Regions from separate parts of the Kitasatospora sp. SC0581 genome, predicted to be linked through region 2. Evidence: predicted binding sites of a transcription regulator. Region 2 holds the regulator's gene; the other holds the start of a gene.
The links. Region 2 encodes HrcA, which represses chaperone genes, less so after heat shock. Its sites were predicted from a motif close to TTNGCACTCNGNNNNNCNGAGTGCNAA; they were not measured.
Positions count from the first base shown of each region.

Region 1: the regulator HrcA is predicted to act here: its motif matches at 4,047-4,073, upstream of groL (chaperonin GroEL).

Region 1 covers NZ_JBLRWA010000013.1:176,892-186,820, reverse strand. The annotation lists gene ACLWS4_RS21550 (alpha,alpha-trehalose-phosphate synthase (UDP-forming)) at 1-198, opposite strand, end outside; gene ACLWS4_RS21545 (glucosyl-3-phosphoglycerate synthase) at 244-1,281, opposite strand; SAM riboswitch class I at 1,393-1,529, shown strand; gene thrC (threonine synthase) at 1,546-2,826, shown strand; gene ACLWS4_RS21535 (MoaD/ThiS family protein) at 2,862-3,140, shown strand; gene ACLWS4_RS21530 (cold-shock protein) at 3,679-3,882, shown strand; gene groL (chaperonin GroEL) at 4,230-5,852, shown strand; gene ACLWS4_RS21520 (hypothetical protein) at 6,023-6,379, shown strand; gene ACLWS4_RS21515 (hypothetical protein) at 6,443-6,616, shown strand; gene ACLWS4_RS21510 (hypothetical protein) at 6,623-7,333, opposite strand; gene ACLWS4_RS21505 (PadR family transcriptional regulator) at 7,412-7,795, shown strand; gene ACLWS4_RS21500 (hypothetical protein) at 7,792-8,766, shown strand; gene ACLWS4_RS21495 (copper homeostasis protein CutC) at 8,854-9,540, shown strand; gene ACLWS4_RS21490 (HelD family protein) at 9,606-9,929, opposite strand, start outside.
Region 2 covers NZ_JBLRWA010000002.1:37,092-47,020, reverse strand. The annotation lists gene ACLWS4_RS03260 (S41 family peptidase) at 1-2,141, opposite strand, end outside; gene ACLWS4_RS03255 (16S rRNA (uracil(1498)-N(3))-methyltransferase) at 2,294-3,043, opposite strand; gene dnaJ (molecular chaperone DnaJ) at 3,131-4,267, opposite strand; gene hrcA (heat-inducible transcriptional repressor HrcA) at 4,343-5,377, opposite strand; gene htpX (zinc metalloprotease HtpX) at 5,665-6,585, shown strand; gene pspAB (PspA-associated protein PspAB) at 6,615-7,199, shown strand; gene ACLWS4_RS03230 (DUF3097 domain-containing protein) at 7,231-8,058, shown strand; gene hemW (radical SAM family heme chaperone HemW) at 8,168-9,397, opposite strand; gene ACLWS4_RS03220 (AMP-dependent synthetase/ligase) at 9,457-9,929, opposite strand, start outside.

The DNA of each region.
Region 1 (9,929 bases), on a different contig from region 2:
GTCGTCGAGGGCGGCGCAGACCCAGACGGCGTTCGGGTCGTCGATGGCGGAGAGGCCGGAGACCAGGCCGCCGCCGCCGCGGCGCAGGGTCAGCGTGCCGTCGTCGGCGGTGCTGAAGGACACCGGCCCCCGGTTGGACGCCACCAGGACGGGGGCGGTGCCGGTCACGCTCGAACGGTTGGTCGTGAGATCGCCCATGGTTGGCATGTTGCCGTGGGGTCGGCGTGGCAAACCCGTGCGGCCCTAATGGCGGGCGGCGTACTCGGGGAGGGTGTGGATCGGGGGGCGTTCGAGGGCGGTCACCGGGTGGGTGTGGGCGGTGAAGGCGCGGGTTTCCGGGTCGCGGGTGAACTGGGTGAGGTGGGGGTGGACGAGGTCGGCGGAGGCCTTGAGGCGGTGGGTGCGGTCGAGGCGTTCCAGGGCGGTCCGGTAGATGGTGGCGGCCATCCGGCCGAGGGCCTGGCCGTCCTGGTGGCGGTGGTGCCGGACGCCGACGTCCACCTGGGCGAGGGCGTCCAGGCCGGCCAGCTCCAGGGCGTCGACCAGCAGGCCGAGTTCGACGCCGTAGCCGGTGGGGAAGGGCAGCCGTTCGAGCAGTGAGCGGCGGGCCGCGTACTCGCCGCCGAGCGGCTGGACGAAACCGGCGAGTTCCGGCCAGTGGAGGTTGAGCAGGGGGCGGGCGACGAGTTCGGTGACCCGGCCGCCGCCGGCGGGCAGGACGGCGCCCTCCGACTCCAGCGGGCGGTCGTACATGGCCTTGACCAGCTGGATGGACTCGTCGGTGAGCAGCGGGCCGACGATGCCGGAGACGAAGGCCGGGTCGAACTCGCGCAGGTCGGCGTCGACGAAGCAGACGATGTCGCCGTGGGTGACCAGCAGCGAGCGCCAGAGCACCTCGCCCTTGCCGGGGACGGCGGGCAGCCGGGGCAGGACGGCGTCGCGGTGCTCGACCCGGGCGCCGGCCTCGGCGGCGACGGCGGCGGTGGCGTCGGTGGAGCCGGAGTCGACGACGACGAGTTCGTCGACGAGCGGGAGGCGTTCCATCAGCTCGCGGCGGATGGTGCGGACGATGTCGCCGACGGTGGCCTCCTCGTCCAGGGCGGGGAGGACCACGCTGACCGTGCGGCCGGTGCGCTCCTTGGCGTCGAGCAGGGTGCGGACCGGCCGGTCGGCCGCGCTCCAGGAGCGGCGGCGCAGCCAGGACGCCGCCTGCGGGAGGAGCGCGGGAGTCGGTTCGGCGGGCACGGAGATCTCCTCGGCGAGGTCGGTGGGACGGGTCATCTCGCTTGGCGGACGGTCCCGTTCAGGTTTGACGCCTTCGGATACAGTCTTCGTACAGCGGTCGGACCTTTGCACGCCGGGGTCTCCGTTGAGCACCACCACAATTTCACAAGCTCATCCAGAGGGACTGAGGGAACGGCCCGTTGACGTCCCGGCAACCTTCTCGCGCGGCTGTCTGTCGACAGGCCCCGGCGGGACAGGTGCCAATTCCGTCCCGTGTCGCGACCGCGCCACGGGGAAGATGAGGAGAGAGGCCTCGCCATCATGGCTATCGACACTGCCGCACCCGTTTCCGTCGACCTCGGCCCGGCCGCCGCGCTGTCCTGTCGCGAGTGCGGCACCCGCTTCCCGCTCGGCCCCAGCTTCGCGTGCCTGGAGTGCTTCGGCCCGCTGGAGATCGCCTACGAGTTCGGCAGCGAGGGCGCCGAGGAGCTGCGCAAGCGGATCGAGGCCGGTCCGGCCTCCATCTGGCGGTACGCGCCGCTGCTGCCGGTGCCGGCCGACGTGGCGTCCAAGCCGAACCTGAACCCGGGGTGGACCCCGCTGGTGAAGGCGGACAACCTGGGCCGGGAGCTCGGTTTCACCGCCCAGCTGCACGTCAAGGACGACTCCGGGAACCCGACGCACTCGTTCAAGGACCGGGTGGTCGCGTGTGCGATCGAGGCGGCCCGGGCGTTCGGCTACACCACGCTGTCCTGCTCCTCCACCGGCAACCTGGCCGGCGCGGTGGGTGCGGCGGCGGCCCGGGCCGGGTTCCGGTCCTGCGTGTTCATCCCGCACGACCTGGAGCAGGGCAAGGTCGTCATGGCCGGGGTGTACGGCGGCGAGCTGGTCGGCATCGAGGGCAACTACGACGACGTGAACCGCTTCTGCTCGGAGCTGATCGGCGACCCGGCCGGCGAGGGCTGGGGCTTCGTCAACGTGAACCTGCGGCCGTACTACGGCGAGGGCTCCAAGACGCTGGCGTACGAGATCTGCGAGCAGCTCGGCTGGCGGCTGCCGGAGCAGATCGTGATCCCGATCGCCTCGGGCTCGCAGCTGACGAAGATCGACAAGGGGCTCCAGGAGCTGATCAGGCTCGGCCTGGTCGAGGACCGGCCGTACAAGGTCTTCGGCGCCCAGGCGGAGGGCTGCTCGCCGGTGTCGGCCGCGTTCAAGGCCGGCCGGGACGTGATCAAGCCGGTGAAGCCGGACACCATCGCCAAGTCGCTGGCGATCGGCAACCCGGCCGACGGCCCGTACGTGCTGGACATCGCCCGCCGTACCGGTGGCGCGGTGGAGGACGTCACGGACGCCGAGGTCGTGGCGGCGATCCGGCTGCTGGCGCGGACCGAGGGGATCTTCGCCGAGACCGCGGGCGGGGTGACCGTCGGCGTGCTGAAGAAGCTGGTCGAGACCGGGCAGCTGGACCCGGCCAAGGAGACCGTCGCGATCAACACCGGCGACGGGCTGAAGACCCTGGACGCCGTCTCCGATTCCGGGATGACCGCCGTCATCCGCCCGACGCTGGACTCGTTCCGCGCCGCCGGCCTCGTGTCCGCCTGAACCACCCGATAGGCCCCGCCCCCGCTAGGAGAGTCATGAGCGCCACCGTCCGCATCCCCACCATCCTGCGCACCTACACCGACGGCGCCGCCGAGGTGACCGCCGAGGGTGCCACCCTGGCCGAGGTCGTCGCCGACCTGGAGAAGAACCACGCGGGCATCGCGGCCCGCATCCTGGACGACACCGGCAAGCTGCGCCGCTTCGTGAACGTCTACGTGAACGACGACGACGTGCGCTTCGCCGAGGGTCTGGCGACCGAGATCAAGGACGGCGCCAGCGTCTCGATCATCCCGGCGGTGGCCGGCGGCTGCTGAGCCGACAAAGCAGAACCCGCGGTCGCCCGCGCGTACGGAAATCCGTTCTCCGTATGCGCGGGCGACCGCTCGCATTCCGGCGGGAATATTTCCGGGTCGAGTCGGAGTAGAGTGTGGCTCGGCTGGGAACAGGGTTTCCCTTTCGGCCCCCGCAGTGCTCGGCCCGGGGGCGTCCGGCCGTCGGGGGCGGACCGTGAAACATGTCAGGCAGATGTCAGAATTCGCGCGGGCATTTGAGTAATTCGTCCGCTATGTCCGGCGTGGAATGCCGAGATTATTCCGATTCGATCCGTCCTGTCCCTTGACGCCTTGGCGGAATTACCGGCGGTTGGCCCTGTTGCAGAGGGCGTCGATCCGGATACATTCAGCGGCGGTCGACGCAATCACCCGCTCACCGGAGGCCGCCCGGCGTTCCGCGCGGATGGTTGCGGCGTGCACGGCTGCGCCCAGGGGGGGTTCCCCGGGCCGGCCTTCAACCAACCCGGGCCCGCGACCTGCGGGCACGTGAAGGGCCAGCACAGCACTAGGGGAGTTCGGAATGGCTCAGGGCACCGTCAAGTGGTTCAACGCGGAGAAGGGCTACGGCTTCATCGCGGTCGACGGTGGTGCGGACGTCTTCGTCCACTACAGCGCGATCCAGATGGACGGCTACCGCACCCTCGAGGAGGGCCAGCGGGTCGAGTTCGAGATCTCCCAGGGACAGAAGGGCCCGCAGGCGGACATGGTCCGCGCGGCGGTCTGACCCCTTCCGACTCCAGGAGCTCGGCGCGGCCCTACGGCTGGTGACCACTCGCTTCTCGACGGGCCCGTGCGACGCGTGTCGTACGGGCCCGTCGGCGTTCCCCGACGCGGCTCCGCCGGGGCTCGGGCGGGGCTCCGGCGACGGCTCGCGGATCGTCGATTGGGCTTGCACTCGACCACCCGGAGTGCTAATCATTGGCGTTAGCACTCACAGCGTGAGAGTGACAGCGGACCGGGTCGGTGAGGCCCCCGGGAGCGGTAGGGGAATGGACCCCCGCACACCAGGGCCGTCCGTCGCGGGCACCCCTTGGTCCGAGCAGTCGACCGTGTCCCGGAGGACCACTTCAGATGGCCAAGATCATCGCCTTTGATGAGGAAGCTCGCCGCGGCCTTGAGCGTGGCATGAACCAGCTCGCCGACGCCGTGAAGGTCACGCTCGGCCCCAAGGGCCGCAACGTCGTGCTGGAGAAGAAGTGGGGCGCCCCCACGATCACCAACGACGGTGTCTCCATCGCCAAGGAGATCGAGCTCGAGGACCCGTACGAGAAGATCGGTGCGGAGCTCGTCAAGGAGGTCGCCAAGAAGACGGACGACGTCGCGGGTGACGGCACCACCACCGCCACCGTGCTCGCCCAGGCCCTGGTTCGCGAGGGTCTGCGCAACGTCGCCGCCGGCGCCAACCCGATGGCCCTGAAGCGCGGCATCGAGAAGGCCGTCGCGGCCGTCTCCGACCAGCTGCTGGCCCAGGCCAAGGACGTGGAGACCAAGGAGCAGATCGCCTCCACCGCCTCCATCTCCGCCGCTGACACCCAGATCGGCGAGCTCATCGCCGAGGCCATGGACAAGGTCGGCAAGGAAGGCGTCATCACCGTCGAGGAGAGCAACACCTTCGGTCTGGAGCTCGAGCTCACCGAGGGCATGCGCTTCGACAAGGGCTACATCTCCGCCTACTTCGCCACCGACCTGGAGCGGATGGAGGCGACGTTCGAGGACCCGTACATCCTCATCGCCAACTCCAAGATCGGCTCGGTCAAGGACCTGCTCCCGCTGCTGGAGAAGGTCATGCAGAGCGGCAAGCCGCTGGTCATCATCGCCGAGGACGTCGAGGGCGAGGCCCTGTCGACCCTGGTCGTGAACAAGATCCGTGGCACCTTCAAGTCCGTCGCCGTCAAGGCCCCGGGCTTCGGTGACCGCCGCAAGGCCATGCTCGGCGACATCGCCATCCTCACCGGTGGCACCGTGATCTCCGAGGAGGTCGGCCTCAAGCTGGAGAACGCCGGCATCGACCTGCTGGGCACCGCCCGCAAGGTGGTCATCACCAAGGACGAGACCACCATCGTCGACGGTGGTGGCGACAGCGAGCAGGTCGCGGGCCGCGTGAACCAGATCCGCGCCGAGATCGAGAACAGCGACTCGGACTACGACCGCGAGAAGCTCCAGGAGCGCCTCGCCAAGCTGGCCGGCGGCGTGGCCGTCATCAAGGCCGGCGCGGCCACCGAGGTGGAGCTCAAGGAGCGCAAGCACCGCATCGAGGACGCCGTCCGCAACGCCAAGGCCGCCGTCGAGGAGGGCATCGTCGCCGGTGGTGGCGTCGCCCTGCTGCAGGCCGGTGTCGCCTTCGACAAGCTGGAGCTGGAGGGCGACGAGGCCACCGGTGCCAACATCGTCAAGGTCGCGCTGGAGGCCCCGATCAAGCAGATCGCGACCAACGCCGGCCTGGAGGGTGGCGTCGTGGTGGAGAAGGTGCGCAACCTCCCCGCCGGTCACGGCCTGAACGCGGCCACCAACACCTACGTCGACCTGATCGCCGAGGGCATCATCGACCCGGCCAAGGTGACCCGCTCCGCGCTGCAGAACGCCGCCTCCATCGCGGCGCTGTTCCTGACCACCGAGGCCGTCATCGCCGACAAGCCGGAGAAGGCCGCCGCGGCCGCCGGCGGCGGCATGCCGGGCGGTGACATGGACTTCTGATCCTGATCGCTTCGATCGGATCGGCTGGTTCCTCGTCCGTGTGGGCGGCTCCCTTCGGGGGGCCGCCCACACGGCGTTTCGGCGTCCGGCGGCGTCCGGAAGTTCCGGGGCCCGGGCGTTCGGACGTCCGGGCGTTTCGGCGTTCGGCCGGGTGGACGGAGAATGGACGGATGGCTTCCGACGACATCGAGACCGCCCTGCACAACGCGCGGGCACTGATCCTGGCCGACCTCACCGCGCGGGACGTGGCGGACGCCGCCGTCGTCTCGCTGGTGGAGCAGGCCGTGACGCACCGCCGCTGGTGGCTGGAGCAGTGGCCGGACGGCACCGAGTACGTGCTCGGGCTGGTCGCCCAGGACGTCCAGGACGCGCTGCTGGAGGCGTACGGGCGCTGGCCGCTGTGCACCGGGTGCGCGGCCGACGGGGACCCGCACGCGCTGAGCGTGGAGCCCGAGCTGGGGCCGGAGCCGCACTGGGTGTGCGGCAAGCAGGGCGCGGTGGTGGCGCCGGTGGGGAAGCTCGCCTAGCCCGGCCGGCTCGGGGCCGGGGGTGCCTTCCGGGGGTGGTGCGCGGGTGGGTACGGTGCGCGCATGAGGCGCTGGGTGTGGGGTGTGGCGGGCGGGTGCTGCGGGCTCGGGCTGTGGTGGGCCGTGCTGGAGGCGGCGGGGGCCGGCCACGACGCGTGGTGGGCCGTGGCCGGGCGGGTCCTGGCCGTGACGGGGGGCGTGGCCGTCACGGACCGGGTGCGCGGGCGGTGGGGCTGACGGGCCTCAGAGGGTGCCGAGCTCCGCGGTCAGGTTGGCGCGGGCGGCCGCGGTGAAGCGCTCGCGGGCGGCCGGGGTGCGGTAGAGGTCCGGCAGGGCGAGCAGGTGGCGCAGGACGGCGGCCCGGCCGGCCGCGAAGTCCGGCGCGGGGACGAAGCCGTACTCCTCGCGGACCGCGGCCGCGTACGCCGCGTACGCCCCGGGGGAGCCGCCGAGGACGGCGAGGTCCGCGTCGCAGAGCACCTCGCCGTCGCGGTCGCCGGGGGCGGGGTCGTGGCCGACGGTGAGCAGCACGAGGCGCTCGACCTCGGCGACCCGCTCGGCGGGCAGCCCGGCGGCGGTCAGCGCGCGGACGGCCAGGGCGGCGCTGCGCTCCTCGTTCTCGGTGCGGTCGGGGCGGTAGACGGCGTCGTGGAACCAGGCCGCGAGGCGGACGGCCTCCGGGTCGGCGGCGTGCCCGGCCAGCTCGTCGACCAGGCCCAGCACCGCGCGCAGGTGTGCGGCGGTGTGGTAGCGGCGCTGCGGCTCCGACCAGCGGCGCAGCAGCTCCCGGCCGTACGGCTCGGGGTCGACGGCGGCCCCGCAGCGGTGCAGCAGGGCGGTCCAGGCGGCGAGCAGGTCGTCGGTGGGCGGGTCGGCGAGCGGGCCCTCGGCGGGCGCGTCGGTGAGCGGTTCCTCGGTGGGCGGGGCGTCCTCGGTGGTCGGCATGGCGACCATTGTGGCGGCCCGGCCGGGTGCCGGGCCCGGGGGAGTGGGCGCTGGACCTATAGGTAGGTTGACGATATATGTAGTCGTATGACAGAACGCTCCATGCAGGAGCCCACGCTGCTGCTGCTCACCGCGCTGGCCGACGCCCCGCGGCACGGCTACGCGCTCATCCAGGAGATCGCCGCGATCTCCGACGGCCGGGTCAAGATGCGCACCGGCACGCTCTACGGGGCGCTCGACCGGCTGCTGGGCCAGGGCCTGATCGAGGTCGCCGCCGAGGAGGTGGTGGACGGCCGGGCCCGGCGCAGCTACGCGCTGACCGCCGCCGGCCGCGAGGCGCTGGCCGCCGAGGCGGAGCGGCTGCGGGCGGTCGCCACCGAGGCCGAGCGCCGGCTGACCAGGATCCGGTCGATGCTGCCGGGCAAGACCGGGTCGCAGGGGCGGCCCGCGGCGGGGGGAGGCCTCTCATGACCACACCGGTGATCGGCGCTGGGCCCTCGGCGGTGCTGCGGGCCGCGCTCCAGCTCTACCCGGAGCCGTACCGCCGCGAGCGCGGCGAGGAGCTGGCCGAGGTGTTCGCCGACACGACGGCGGCGGGCAGCCGGCCGGCGGTCGCCCGGGAGGTCCTCGGCCTGGCGGTGTACGGGCTGCGGGTGCGGCTCGGGCTGACCGGCGCCACGGCGGCCGGGCGGCTGCTCGCGGTGGTCGCGCCGATGCTCGCCGGGGCGGTGGCCGGCGCCACGCTGGTGGCCTGGCTGACCACCGCGCACCGGATCGCCAACCTGCTCTCCTGGGACGACTCGTACGGCGCCTACTTCTCGTCGTTCTGCCCGCCGGTGGCCGCCGTGCTGCTCCTGGTGGCGGGGCTGCTGGGGCGCTGGACGGCGGTGCGGGGCAGCGCGCTGGTCCTGGGGGCGGTGGGGCTCTACAACCTGGCGGACGCCGTCTGGTCCTCCTCCTTCGACCTGTGGTGGAGCGGCTACATCGCGATGGCCACGCTGCCGCTGGTGCTGGCCGCGCTGCTGCTGGCGGCGGCGCCGACGGACCTGCTGCCCCGGCCGGGCCTGCGCGCGGCCGGTCTGGTGCTGGCCTCGGGGGCCGTGGGCGGGCTGCTGGAGGCGGCCCAGAGCTGGGACGACACCACCTTCCCGCTGGACCTGGTGTGGTTCGTGGTGATGCTGGTCGTCCCGCTGCTGCTGACCTTCGCCGGGCTGCGCGGGCGGGTGGCGCCGACGGCGGCGGGGGTGGCGGCGCTGGTGCTGGCCGGGCCGGGCTGCCTGTTCAACATCTGGCGCGGGTCCGGCGGGGTCTCGCAGCTGCTGCCGGCGGTGGGGCCGTCGGTGGCCGCGCTGGTGCTGGTGGCGGTGGCGGTGCACCGGTTCGGCCGGTCGGAGGCGGCCGGGGCGTCCGGTGCGATCGGGGCGGTCCACGGTCCGGCGTGACCGGGAGGTTCGGGGGGCCGTTCCGGCGTGACCGGAACGGCCCCCTGGGAGTTTCCGGGGGCGGGCCGATGTGGCAGGCTGTCGAATATGTCTAGACCAATTTTCGAAGTCATCGCGCTGACGCCCCAGGACGCCCAGGCCGCCGAGTCGGGCGGCGCCGACCGGCTCGAACTGGTCACCGACATGGCCGCCGACGGGCTCACCCCGTCTGTCGAGGACTTCGGCCGGATCCGGGCCGCCGTCGGCATCCCGCTGCGGGTCATGCTGCGGATCCGGGACGGCTTCGCCCCCGGCGACGTGGACGGGCTGTGCGCCCGGGCCGCCGCGCTGCGCGCCGAGGGGGCCGAGGAGTTCGTGCTCGGCTTCCTTGACGCCGACGGCGCCGTCGACCTGGCCGCCACCACGGCCGTCGCCGAGGCGATCGCCGGCTGCCGCTGGACCTTCCACCGGGCGATCGACCACAGCGCCGACCGGGCCGCCCTGCGGGCCGCCGTCGGCGGGCTGCCCGGCCTGGACACCTTCCTCACCTCCGGCGCGGCCGCCGGGGTGGACGCCGGGCGCGAGGTGCTGTCGGCCGAGCTGGCCCGGGCCGGCGAGCCCGGGTACCGGCAGCGGATCCTGATCGGCGGCGGCCTGCGGGCCGAGCACCTGAAGGAGCTGCGGGCGGAGGGCTTCGACGCCTTCCACGTCGGCGGCGCGGTGCGGGTCGACGGCTGGCGGACGCCGGTGGACGCGGCCAAGGTCGCCGAGTGGCGGGCGCTGATCGACGCCTGAGCGCGGGTGCGCCGGTACGGGCGTTCGTACGGAAGGGCCGGTCCGCGGACCGGCCCTTCCGCGCACTACCGCAGCTGCTCCGGCAGCGGCTCGCGGTGCAGCACCGTCAGCCCGGAGACCGCACGGGTCAGCGCCACGTACAGCCGCCGCAGGCCGGTCCGCTCGTCCGGCTCCCCGGCGACCACCGCGGCCGGCTCGTCCAGCACCACGTAGTCGTACTCCAGACCCTTGGCCAGCGAGGCCGGGACGAGGGTGAGCCGGGCCTCCGCGCTAGTCTCGTCGCCGGGGGAGAGGTACGGCAGGCCGGCCGCGGTCAGCGCCTCGGCGAGCCGCGGGACGCGGGCGTCGGCGGCGATCAGGCCGGTCGAGCCCTCGTGCTCCAGCGCCTC
Region 2 (9,929 bases):
TCGACGCCGGAGAGGTCGGGGCGCCAGAAGTTGTCCCGCATCAGCCGGCCGTTCTCGGCGTACATCTGCCGCCACTCGGCGGCCGGGTCGACGGTGATCCGCAGCCGGGCGAGGTCGACGGCGGCCTCCTCGTCGTCGCCGCCCTTGTGGTCCGCCGGGACGACCCTCAGCTCGCCCTGGTCCAGCACGGCGACCCGGGTGCCGTCCGCGCTGACCGAGAAGTCGTCCACGCCGTGCACCAGCTGCTCGACCCGGCGCTTGCGCAGGTCGAAGCGCTCCAGCACCGGACGGGGCCGGTCGTCGTCCAACGAGGCGGCCTCGTCGCCGAGTTCGCCCGTCAGCGGGGCCCTGGTCCAGAGCACGCCGTCCTTGGCGGCGGCCAGCTCCTCGAAGCGGCCGCCCTCGACCGGGAAGGGGATGATCCGGTCGGCGATGCCGTCCAGGTCCACCCTGGTCACCGGCGCGGCGTCGGCGGCCGCCTCGCCGTCCGCCTTCCGGGCCTTCGGCTCGTCCTCCTCCCCGCCGAGCGGGCGCCCGGCCCGCTGCGGCCCGAACGGGGAGGGCGTGTCGGCGGCCAGCGTGACCAGGTGGGGGCGGCAGCCGTTCGGGAAGGACAGGTCGAAGACGTGCGCGTCGTAGACCGGGTCGAAGTTGCGCACCGACAGGAAGGCCAGGTAGCGGCCGTCCGCGGTGAAGGAGGGCGAGGTGTCCACGAAGCGCGGCTGGGTGACCTCGCCGACCGTCCGGGTCGCCAGGTCGGCCAGCACGATCTGGCGCAGCGAGTGCGGGCCCATCCCGCGCACCGGGCGCGACCAGGCCAGCCAGGCCGAATCCGGGCTGAAGGCCGGGGTGCCGGGCTCGCCGTCGGCGCTGCGGTCCAGCTCGTGCACGGCGCCGTCGGCGAGCGTCACCAGCAGCACCCGGCCGTCGTGCGCGCCGAGCGCGGCCTGCTTGCCGTCCGGGGAGACCGTCAGCGCGTTGACCCGGCCGAGCCGCCCCGCGGCCAGCCGGCGGCGCTCGGCGCCGTGCAGGTCGGGGGCGAACTCCAGGGCGTCCCCGCCCTCGGCGTCGGACACCCAGAGCACGCCCTGGGCGCCGTCCTCGCCGGGCACCACCCGGGCCAGCCGCCCGCGCACGCCCGGGGTCTCGTCCAGCACCCGGGCCGGGCCCTCGCGGTGGGTCAGCCAGTGCACGCCGCCGCGCACCACCACGGCGCTGCCCCGGCCGGTGCGGTCGGGGGCGACGGAGTCCAGCCAGTGCGCGGCGGGCACCGGGCGGGGGCGGCGCCCGGCCCGCGGGCCGGCCAGCCGGACGTCCAGCCGGCGCGGCTCGGCGCCCGCCAGGTCGTCCAGCAGCCAGAGGTCGCCGGCCCGGTGGAAGACCACCCGGGTGCCGTCGGTGCCGGCGCCCCGGGCGTAGAAGCCGTCCGGGTCGGTGCTGTGGCGGCGCAGGTCGGTGCCGTCCGGGCGGCTGGACCACAGCTCGCCGACACCCTCGTGGTCGGACAGGAAGGCGATCCGGTCCCCGACCCACAGCGGGGAGTCCAGCTGCCCGTCCAGCTCCGCGTGGACCCGGGCGAACTCCTCCCGGCCGAGCCACAGCTTTCCGGCCCGCCCGCCCCGGTACCGCTTCCACCAGGCCGGATCGCGGCCGTTGACGCTGCTCAGCAGCACCCGGTCGCCGCCCGGCTCGAAGGCGAGCCCGCCGACCGGCCCGTACGGCAGCCGCTGCGGCTCGCCGCCGTCCAGCGGCACGGCGTGCGCCCAGGTGCGGCGCAAGCTGGCCTCGCCGGCCCCGGTGGCGGCGATCGGACGGCCGTCGGCGGTCCAGCCCAGCACCCGGGTCTGGTGGCTGCCCCAGTGGGTGAGCCGGCGCGAGGGGCCGCCGTCCACCGGCACCACGTGCACCTCGGGGGCGCCGTCCCGGGTGGAGGTGAAGGCGAGGTGCCGCCCGTCCGGGGAGAACCTCGGGTGGTGGACCGGCAGGTGGTCCGCCGTCAGCCGCCAGGCCCGGCCGCCGTCCAGCGGGGCGAGCCAGAGGTCGTCCTCGGCGACGAAGGCGAGCAGGTCGCCGTGCAGGTGGGGATGGCGAAGGTAGGCGCCCGCCGAGGAGTTCGGGGAGGTGCTCTGGGAGTCCGTCACCCGGCCAGCCTAGGCAGGTACACGGACCGTCCGCGCCGTTTTTCCCAGACTCCCGGCGCCGTCCGCGGGCGGCCGTGCCGCGGTCGCCGCCGGGGTGTACGGGGGCGCGCCGAGGGGCGCGCCGACGGCCTGCCGGGGGTGCGCCCGGGGTGCTACGACCAGCGGCCGGTGCGCCCGAGCAGCAGCGCGCCGGCGGCCACCCCGGCGGTGGAGGTGCGCAGCACCGAGGGGCCCAGCCGGTACGGCCCGGCGCCCGCCCCGGCGAAGGCCGCCAGCTCCTCCGGGGAGACCCCGCCCTCCGGGCCGACCACCAGGACGATGTCCCCGCCCTCCGGCAGCACGGCGTGCGCCAGCGGTTCGGCGCCCTCCTCGTGCAGCACGGCGGCGAACGCGGCCCCCGCCAGGACGGGCGCCAGCTGCCGGGTGGTCATCGGCTCGCGGACCTCGGGGAAGCGCAGCCGGCGGGACTGCTTGCCCGCCTCCCGCGCGGTGGCCCGCCACTTGGCGAGCGCCTTGGCGCCGCGCTCGCCCTTCCACTGGGTGATGCAGCGCGAGGCGGCCCACGGGATCACCACGTCCACGCCGACCTCGGTCATGGTCTCCACGGCCAGCTCGCCGCGGTCGCCCTTGGGCAGCGCCTGGACCACGACGATCCGCGGCGCGGGCTCCGGCTCGCGGCGCACGGCGGCGACCCGCACGTCGATCGCGTCCTTGCCGAGCACCTCGGCGACCGTGCCGTCCACGCCGAGCCCCAGCCCGTCGGCCAGGGTCACCGCCTCGCCCGGCTCCAGCCGCTTCACCGCGGCCGCGTGCCGCCCCTCCGGGCCGTCCAGGCGCACCACGGCCCCGGGCGCGGCGGCGGCGATCCGCTCGGTCTCGACGACGAAGACGGGCGCGGTCATGACGGGGAACCTCTTTCGTGCGGAAGTGGGACGGACACGCGAAAGGGGTGCCGGGGTCGTTGGCCCCCGGCACCCCTCCGCGGACGGCTACCGGCCGTTGAAGGCGTCCTTCAGCCGGGAGAAGAGGCCCTGCTGGCCCGGCGCGAACTGGCCGGACGGCCGCTCCTCGCCGCGCAGCACCGCGAGGCGGCGCAGCAGCTCCTCCTGCTCGGGGTCGAGCTTGCTGGGCGTCTTCACCTCGACGTGCACTATCAGGTCGCCCCGGCCGCCGCCGCGCAGGTGGGTGATGCCCCGGCCGTGCAGCGGGATCGACTGGCCGGACTGGGTGCCGGGCCGGATGTCGACCTCCTCCAGGCCGTCCAGGGTCTGCAGCGGCACCTGGGTGCCGAGCGCGGCCGCCGTCATCGGGATGGTGACGGTGCAGTGCAGGTCGTCCCCGCGCCGCTGGAAGATCGTGTGGGTGGTCTCGGCGATCTCGACGTACAGGTCACCGGCCGGGCCGCCGCCGGGGCCGACCTCGCCCTCGCCGGCCAGCTGGATCCGGGTGCCGTTGTCGACACCGGCCGGGATCTTGACGGTCAGCGTGCGGCGGGCGCGCACCCGGCCGTCGCCGGCGCACTCCGGGCACGGGGTCGGCACGACGGTGCCGAAGCCCTGGCACTGCGGGCAGGGGCGGGAGGTCATGACCTGGCCCAGGAAGGACCGGGTGACCTGGGAGACCTCGCCCTTGCCGCGGCACATGTCACAGGTCTGCGCCGAGGTGCCGGGGGCCGCGCCCTCGCCGCTGCACGTGGTGCAGGTGACGGCGGTGTCGACCTGGAGCTCCTTGGTGGTGCCGAAAGCGGCCTCCTCCAGGGTGATCTCCAGCCGGATCATGGCGTCCTGGCCCCGGCGGGTGCGCGAGCGCGGGCCGCGCTGGCCGGCCGCGGCGCCGAAGAAGGCGTCCATGATGTCGGAGAAGCCGAAGCCCGCCGCGCCGGCGCCGAAACCGCCCGCGCCGCCGCCCGGGGACAGCGGGTCCCCGCCGAGGTCGTAGACCTGGCGCTTCTGCGGATCGGAGAGCACCTCGTAAGCGGCGTTGATCTCCTTGAACCGCTCCTGCGTCTTCGGGTCCGGGTTGACGTCCGGGTGCAGTTCGCGCGCCAGGCGCCGGAACGCCTTCTTGATCTCGTCCTGCCCCGCATCCCGTCGGACGCCGAGTACCGCGTAGTAGTCCGTGGCCACCAAATGCTCCGCTTGTTCCGCCTGTAGTAGTGCTGCGACTGGTCACCGCCGCCGGATTTCCGACGGCGGCCTCTGCTAGGACTCGGCCAGGATCTGGCCCACGTACCGCGCCACCGCTCGCACCGCCCCCATTGTGCCCGGGTAGTCCATCCGGGTCGGACCGATCACACCCAGTTTCGCCACGCTCTCGTCGCCCGAACCGTAGCCGACCGAGACGATGGACGTGGAAGTCAGCCCCTCGTAGGTGTTCTCCCGCCCGATCCGGACCGTCATCGCGGCGTCCGCGGTCTCACCCAGGAGGCGGAGCAGGACGACCTGCTCCTCCAGGGCCTCCAGCACCGGCTGGATGCTGAGCGGGAAGTCGTGCCCGAAGCGGGTCAGGTTGGCCGTGCCGGCCAGCATGATCCGCTCCTCGTTCTGCTCGGCGAGCGTCTCGAACAGGGTCGCCAGGACCGTGCTGACGGTCGGCCGCTCGGCCGGTTCGAACTGCGCCGGCAGCTCCTCCAGCAGCCCCGGGACCTCCGGGAGGCGCCGGCCGGCGGCCCTCGCGTTGATCCGGGCCCGCAGGTCCGCCAGCACCGTCTCGCCGACCGGGCCCGGGCAGTCGACCATCCGCTGCTCGACCCGGCCGGTGTTGGTGATCAGCACCAGCATCACCTTGGCCGGGGCCAGCGCCACCAGCTCGATGTGCCGGACGGTGGAGCGCGTCAGCGAGGGGTACTGCACCACCGCGACCTGCCGGGTCAGCTGGGCGAGCAGCCGCACGGTGCGCGCGACCACGTCGTCCAGGTCGACCGCGCCGTCCAGGAAGTGCCGGATGGCCCGGCGCTCGGGGGCGCTCATCGGCTTGATCTCGGCGAGCTTGTCGACGAAGAGGCGGTACCCCTTGTCGGTCGGGATGCGGCCGGCGCTGGTGTGCGGCTGGTGGATGTAGCCCTCCTCCTCCAGCGCCGCCATGTCGTTGCGGACGGTCGCCGGCGAGACCCCGAGGTTGTGCCGTTCCACCAGGGCCTTGGAGCCGACCGGCTCCTCGGTGCCCACGTAGTCCTGCACGATCGCGCGGAGCACGGCGAGCTTGCGTTCGTCCAGCTGGCGGACCTCACCGGCCATGGGGCACGCACCTCCGTCTTCGCACGTTGTCCGACTGTGTCCCTTGCTGCTGCGGGCCGCTCCGGAGACCCTTGCCCTGGCACTCTGAACACGCGAGTGCCAAAACCGTACCTGCCAGTGTAAGGCCCGGGTCCTACGGCAGGAACGGCCGGACCGGGGTGATCCTCCCCGCAGTTCCGCTCACGGCCCGCGGGGCCCCGGCGGTTCGATCCTCCCGGCGCCGGGGTGGTGCCGGGAGGCCGTCCGGGTGGCAGCATCGAAAGCGACGGCGAATGGAGGAGCAAGCGATGTCGAGCTCGGGCCAGCACACCCGTTTCGCGCCGGACCGCGGCCTGACCGGCCGCATGGTCGCGACGATGTTCGTGATCGGGCTGCTGTACGTCGGTTTCACCGGCCTGCTGATCGCGCTGCTGCGCGGCGCCTGGCCACTGATCGTCCTGATCTCCGGCGGGCTGTTCGTGGCCCAGTTCTGGTTCAGCGACAAGATCACCGAACGGGCGATGGGCGCCCGCCAGGTGTCCCCGGAGCAGTTCCCCCAGCTGCACGGCACCATCGACCGGCTCTGCGCCCTGGCCGACATGCCCAAACCCCGCGTGGCGGTCGCCGACAACGACATGCCGAACGCCTTCGCCACCGGCCGCAACCCGCAGAACGCGGTGGTCTGCGTGACCACCGGGCTGCTGCGCCGGCTGGAGCCCGAGGAACTGGAGGGCGTCCTCGCCCACGAGCTGTCGCACGTCGCCCACCGGGACGTCGCGGTGATGACGATCGCCGGCTTCCTCGGCGTCCTCGCCGGGGCGATGACCCGGATCGCGATGTACGGCGGGTTCATGGGCGGCGGGCGCAACAACAACGACCAGAACGCGGCCGTCCTGGCGCTGATCATCCCGCTGGTGTCGGTCGTCGTCTACGCGATCAGCTTCCTGCTCACCCGGCTGCTGTCCCGCTACCGCGAACTCGCCGCCGACCGGGCCGCCGCCCAGCTCACCGGGCACCCCAGCGCCCTCGCCTCGGCGCTCACCAAGGTGACCGGGCAGATCGCGGCCATCCCCAGCAAGGACCTGCGCCAGGCCCAGCCGTACAACGCCTTCTACTTCGCCCCCGCGCTGAGCGCCCGGGAGGCCGCCTCGCAGCTGTTCTCCACCCACCCGAGCCTGGAGAAGCGGCTGGAGCAGCTGGCGAAGATCTCCGAGCAGCTCGGCCGCTGAGCCTCAGTTTTCGACCCGAGAGGACCGCCGTGGGAATCCTGGACGCCCTGTTCGGCCGCACCAAGCCCGTCAAGCCCGACCTCGACCAGCTGTTCGGCGTGCCGTCCGCCGCGCTCACCCTGGAGGCCGGGGCCGGGTTCACCCCCACCGGGCTCGGCTCGGTCTGCTTCGCGGCCGTCGAGGGCGCCGCCTTCGTCCAGGTCCAGCAGCAGGTCCGGGCGCTGCTGGACGCCGACACCGAGCGCGGCGGCGTCCCCGTGGAGGCCTCCAAGGACGGCTACGGCTACTCCTGGCTGCTCGCCCGGCACCGCCCCGAGGAACTGCCCGAACTGGTCAACGACCTGCACGCGGTCAACAGCGAGCTGGAGGCGAACGGCTTCGGGCCGCAGCTGCTCTGCTCGCTCGTCGGGTTCCGCGACCCGGACGGGCGGTCGCTGGCCCTCGTCTACCTCTACAAGCGGGGGACGTTCTACCCCTTCGCCCCGATGCCCGGCGGCGGGGAGCGGCGCGACAGTCCGCTGGAACTGCAGGTCAACGCGATGCTGGGGAACGACCTGCGGCTGGAGAAGGACCTGAGCCGCTGGTTCCCGGTCTGGGGCGCGCCGGGCCTCTGACGCACCGTCCGCCCTCCCTATGATCACCCGTATGCGCAGCCGCCAGTACGGACCCGACCTGACCCCGCCGTGGAAGAAGCAGGCCCCCGCCCCGGAGGTGCCCGCCGAGCGGGACCTGGTGGTCGAGGAGGCGGCGACCGGCTACTGCGGGGCCGTGGTGCGCTGCGAGAAGACCGCCGAAGGCTTCACCGTCACCCTGGAGGACCGGTTCGGCAAGCACCGGGTGTTCCCCCTGGTGCCGCGCGGCTTCCTGCTGGAGGGAAGGGTCGTCACCCTGGTCCGCCCGGCCGGCCCGGCCCCCGCCCGCACCCCGGGCCGCACCGCCTCCGGCTCCGTCGCCGTCCCCGGCGCCCGCGCCCGGGTCGCCCGCGAGTCCCGCATCTACGTCGAGGGCCGGCACGACGCGGAGCTGGTCGAACGGGTCTGGGGCGACGACCTGCGGATCGAGGGCGTGGTCGTCGAGTACCTGCGCGGCATCGACGACCTGCCCGCGATCGTCGCCGACTTCGCCCCCGGCCCCGGCCGCCGCCTCGGCGTCCTGGTCGACCACCTGCTCCCGGGCACGAAGGAGCACCGCATCGCCGCCCGGGTCACCGGCGACTCGGTGCTGGTCGTCGGCCACCCCTACATCGACATCTGGCAGGCCGTGAAGCCCTCCTCCGTCGGCATCCCCGCCTGGCCCGCCGTCCCCAGGGGCGAGGACTGGAAGGAGGGCACCTGCCGCCGCCTCGGCTGGCCGGTGGACACCCCCGCGGCCTGGAAGCACATCCTCTCGAAGGTCGACTCCTACAAGGACCTGGAGCCCGAACTCCTGGGCCGGGTCGAGGAACTGATCGACTTCACGGCCCTGCCGGAGTGACGGCGGGGAAAGTCGGCAGTCACCAGACTCACACCCATCGGATCCACAGGAACGGCCTCGCCGAAGAGGCTGGTCCGCTCGGAGAGGTGCGCACACGGTAAGCCCTCGGTCAGTCCACCAGGTCACGTACGACGGCGTCGGCCAGGAGGCGGCCCTGGAGGGTGAGGGTGGCGCGGCCCCGGGCGTAGGGGCCGGGGGCGAGGAGGCCGTCGGCGAGGTGGCGGTCGGCGGCCTCGCGGCCGGTGTCGGTGAGGAGGTCGAGGGGGATGCCGTCGACCAGGCGCAGCTCCAGCAGGATGCGTTCGACGCGGCGGTCCTCGTCGGCCAGCACCTCGCGGGCCAGGGCCGGGGTGCGGTGCTCGGCGAGGGCCCGGGCGTAGGCGGCGGGGTGCTTGGCGTTCCACCAGCGGACGCCGCCGACGTGGCTGTGGGCGCCGGGGCCGGCGCCCCACCAGTCGCCGCCGGTCCAGTAGAGCTCGTTGTGGCGGCAGCGGCCCTCGGGGGTGGTGGCCCAGTTGGAGACCTCGTACCAGGAGTAGCCGGCGGCGGCGAGCGCCTCCTCGGCGATCAGGTAGCGGTCGGCGTGCACGTCGTCGTCGATCATCGGCAGTTCGCCGCGCTTGACGCGGGCGGCGAGCCGGGTGCCCTCCTCGACGATCAGCGAGTACGCGGAGACGTGGTCGGGCCCGGCGCCGATGGCGGCGTCCAGGGAGGCCCGCCAGTCGTCGTCGGACTCGCCCGGGGTGCCGTAGATGAGGTCGAGGTTGACGTGTTCGAAGCCGGCCGCGCGGGCCTCGGCCACGCAGGCCTCGGGGCGGCCCGGGGTGTGGTGGCGGTCGAGCAGCTTCAGGACGTGCGGGCGGGCGCTCTGCATGCCGAAGGAGAGCCGGTTGTAGCCGCCCTCGCGCAGTTCGGCCAGGTACGCCGGGTCGACGGACTCCGGGTTGGCCTCGGTGGTGATCTCGGCGCCGTCGGCGAGCCCGAACTCCTCGCGGATCGCGGCGAGCATCTTGACCAGGTCGCGGGCGGGCAGCAGGGTCGGGGTGCCGCCGCCGAGGAAGACGGTGTGCACCGGCAGGTCGGCGGAGCCCAGCACCTTCCGGGCGTGGCGGATCTCGGCGACCACGTTGTCCGCGTAGGTCTCCTGGGAGGCGACGGCTCCGGAGGAGCGCAGCTCGGTGGCGGTGTAGGTGTTGAAGTCGCAGTAGCCGCAGCGGCTGGCGCAGTACGGCACGTGCAGGTAGAAGCCGAACGGCCGGTCGCCCAGCCCGTCGAGGGCGTGTGCGGGCAGGGAACCGTCGGACGGCACCGGATCGCCGTCGGGGAGTGCGGAGGGCATGAGCCCATTGTCCCGTACGGCCCGACCGAACCCGGCGGGCCGTACGGGGGCGGGGCCGGTCAGGCCTCGTTGGCGCCCGCGTACATGGCGGTGACCGCGTCGGCGTAGGTCCGCTCGACCACCGGGCGCTTGATCTTCAGGCTCGGGGTGAGCTCGCCGTGCTCGATGTCGAGGTCGCGCGGCAGCAGGTGGAACTTCTTGATCGTCTGCCAGCGCTGGAGGTCGCCGTTGACCCGCTTGACGAAGCCCTCGATCAGCTCGTGGACGGCCGGCTCGACGGCCAGCTCGGCGTAGGACTTCCCGGCCAGGCCGTGCTCGGCGGCCCACGGCAGCAGGACGGCCTCGTCCAGGCCGATCAGCGCGGTGCAGTAGTTGCGGCCGTTGCCGATCACCAGGATGTTGCTGACGAACGGGCAGACCGCCTTGAACTTGCCCTCGACCTCGCTGGGCGCCACGTACTTGCCGCCGGAGGTCTTGAACAGGTCCTTCTTGCGGTCGGTGATCCGCAGGAAGCCGTCCGGGCTGAGCTCGC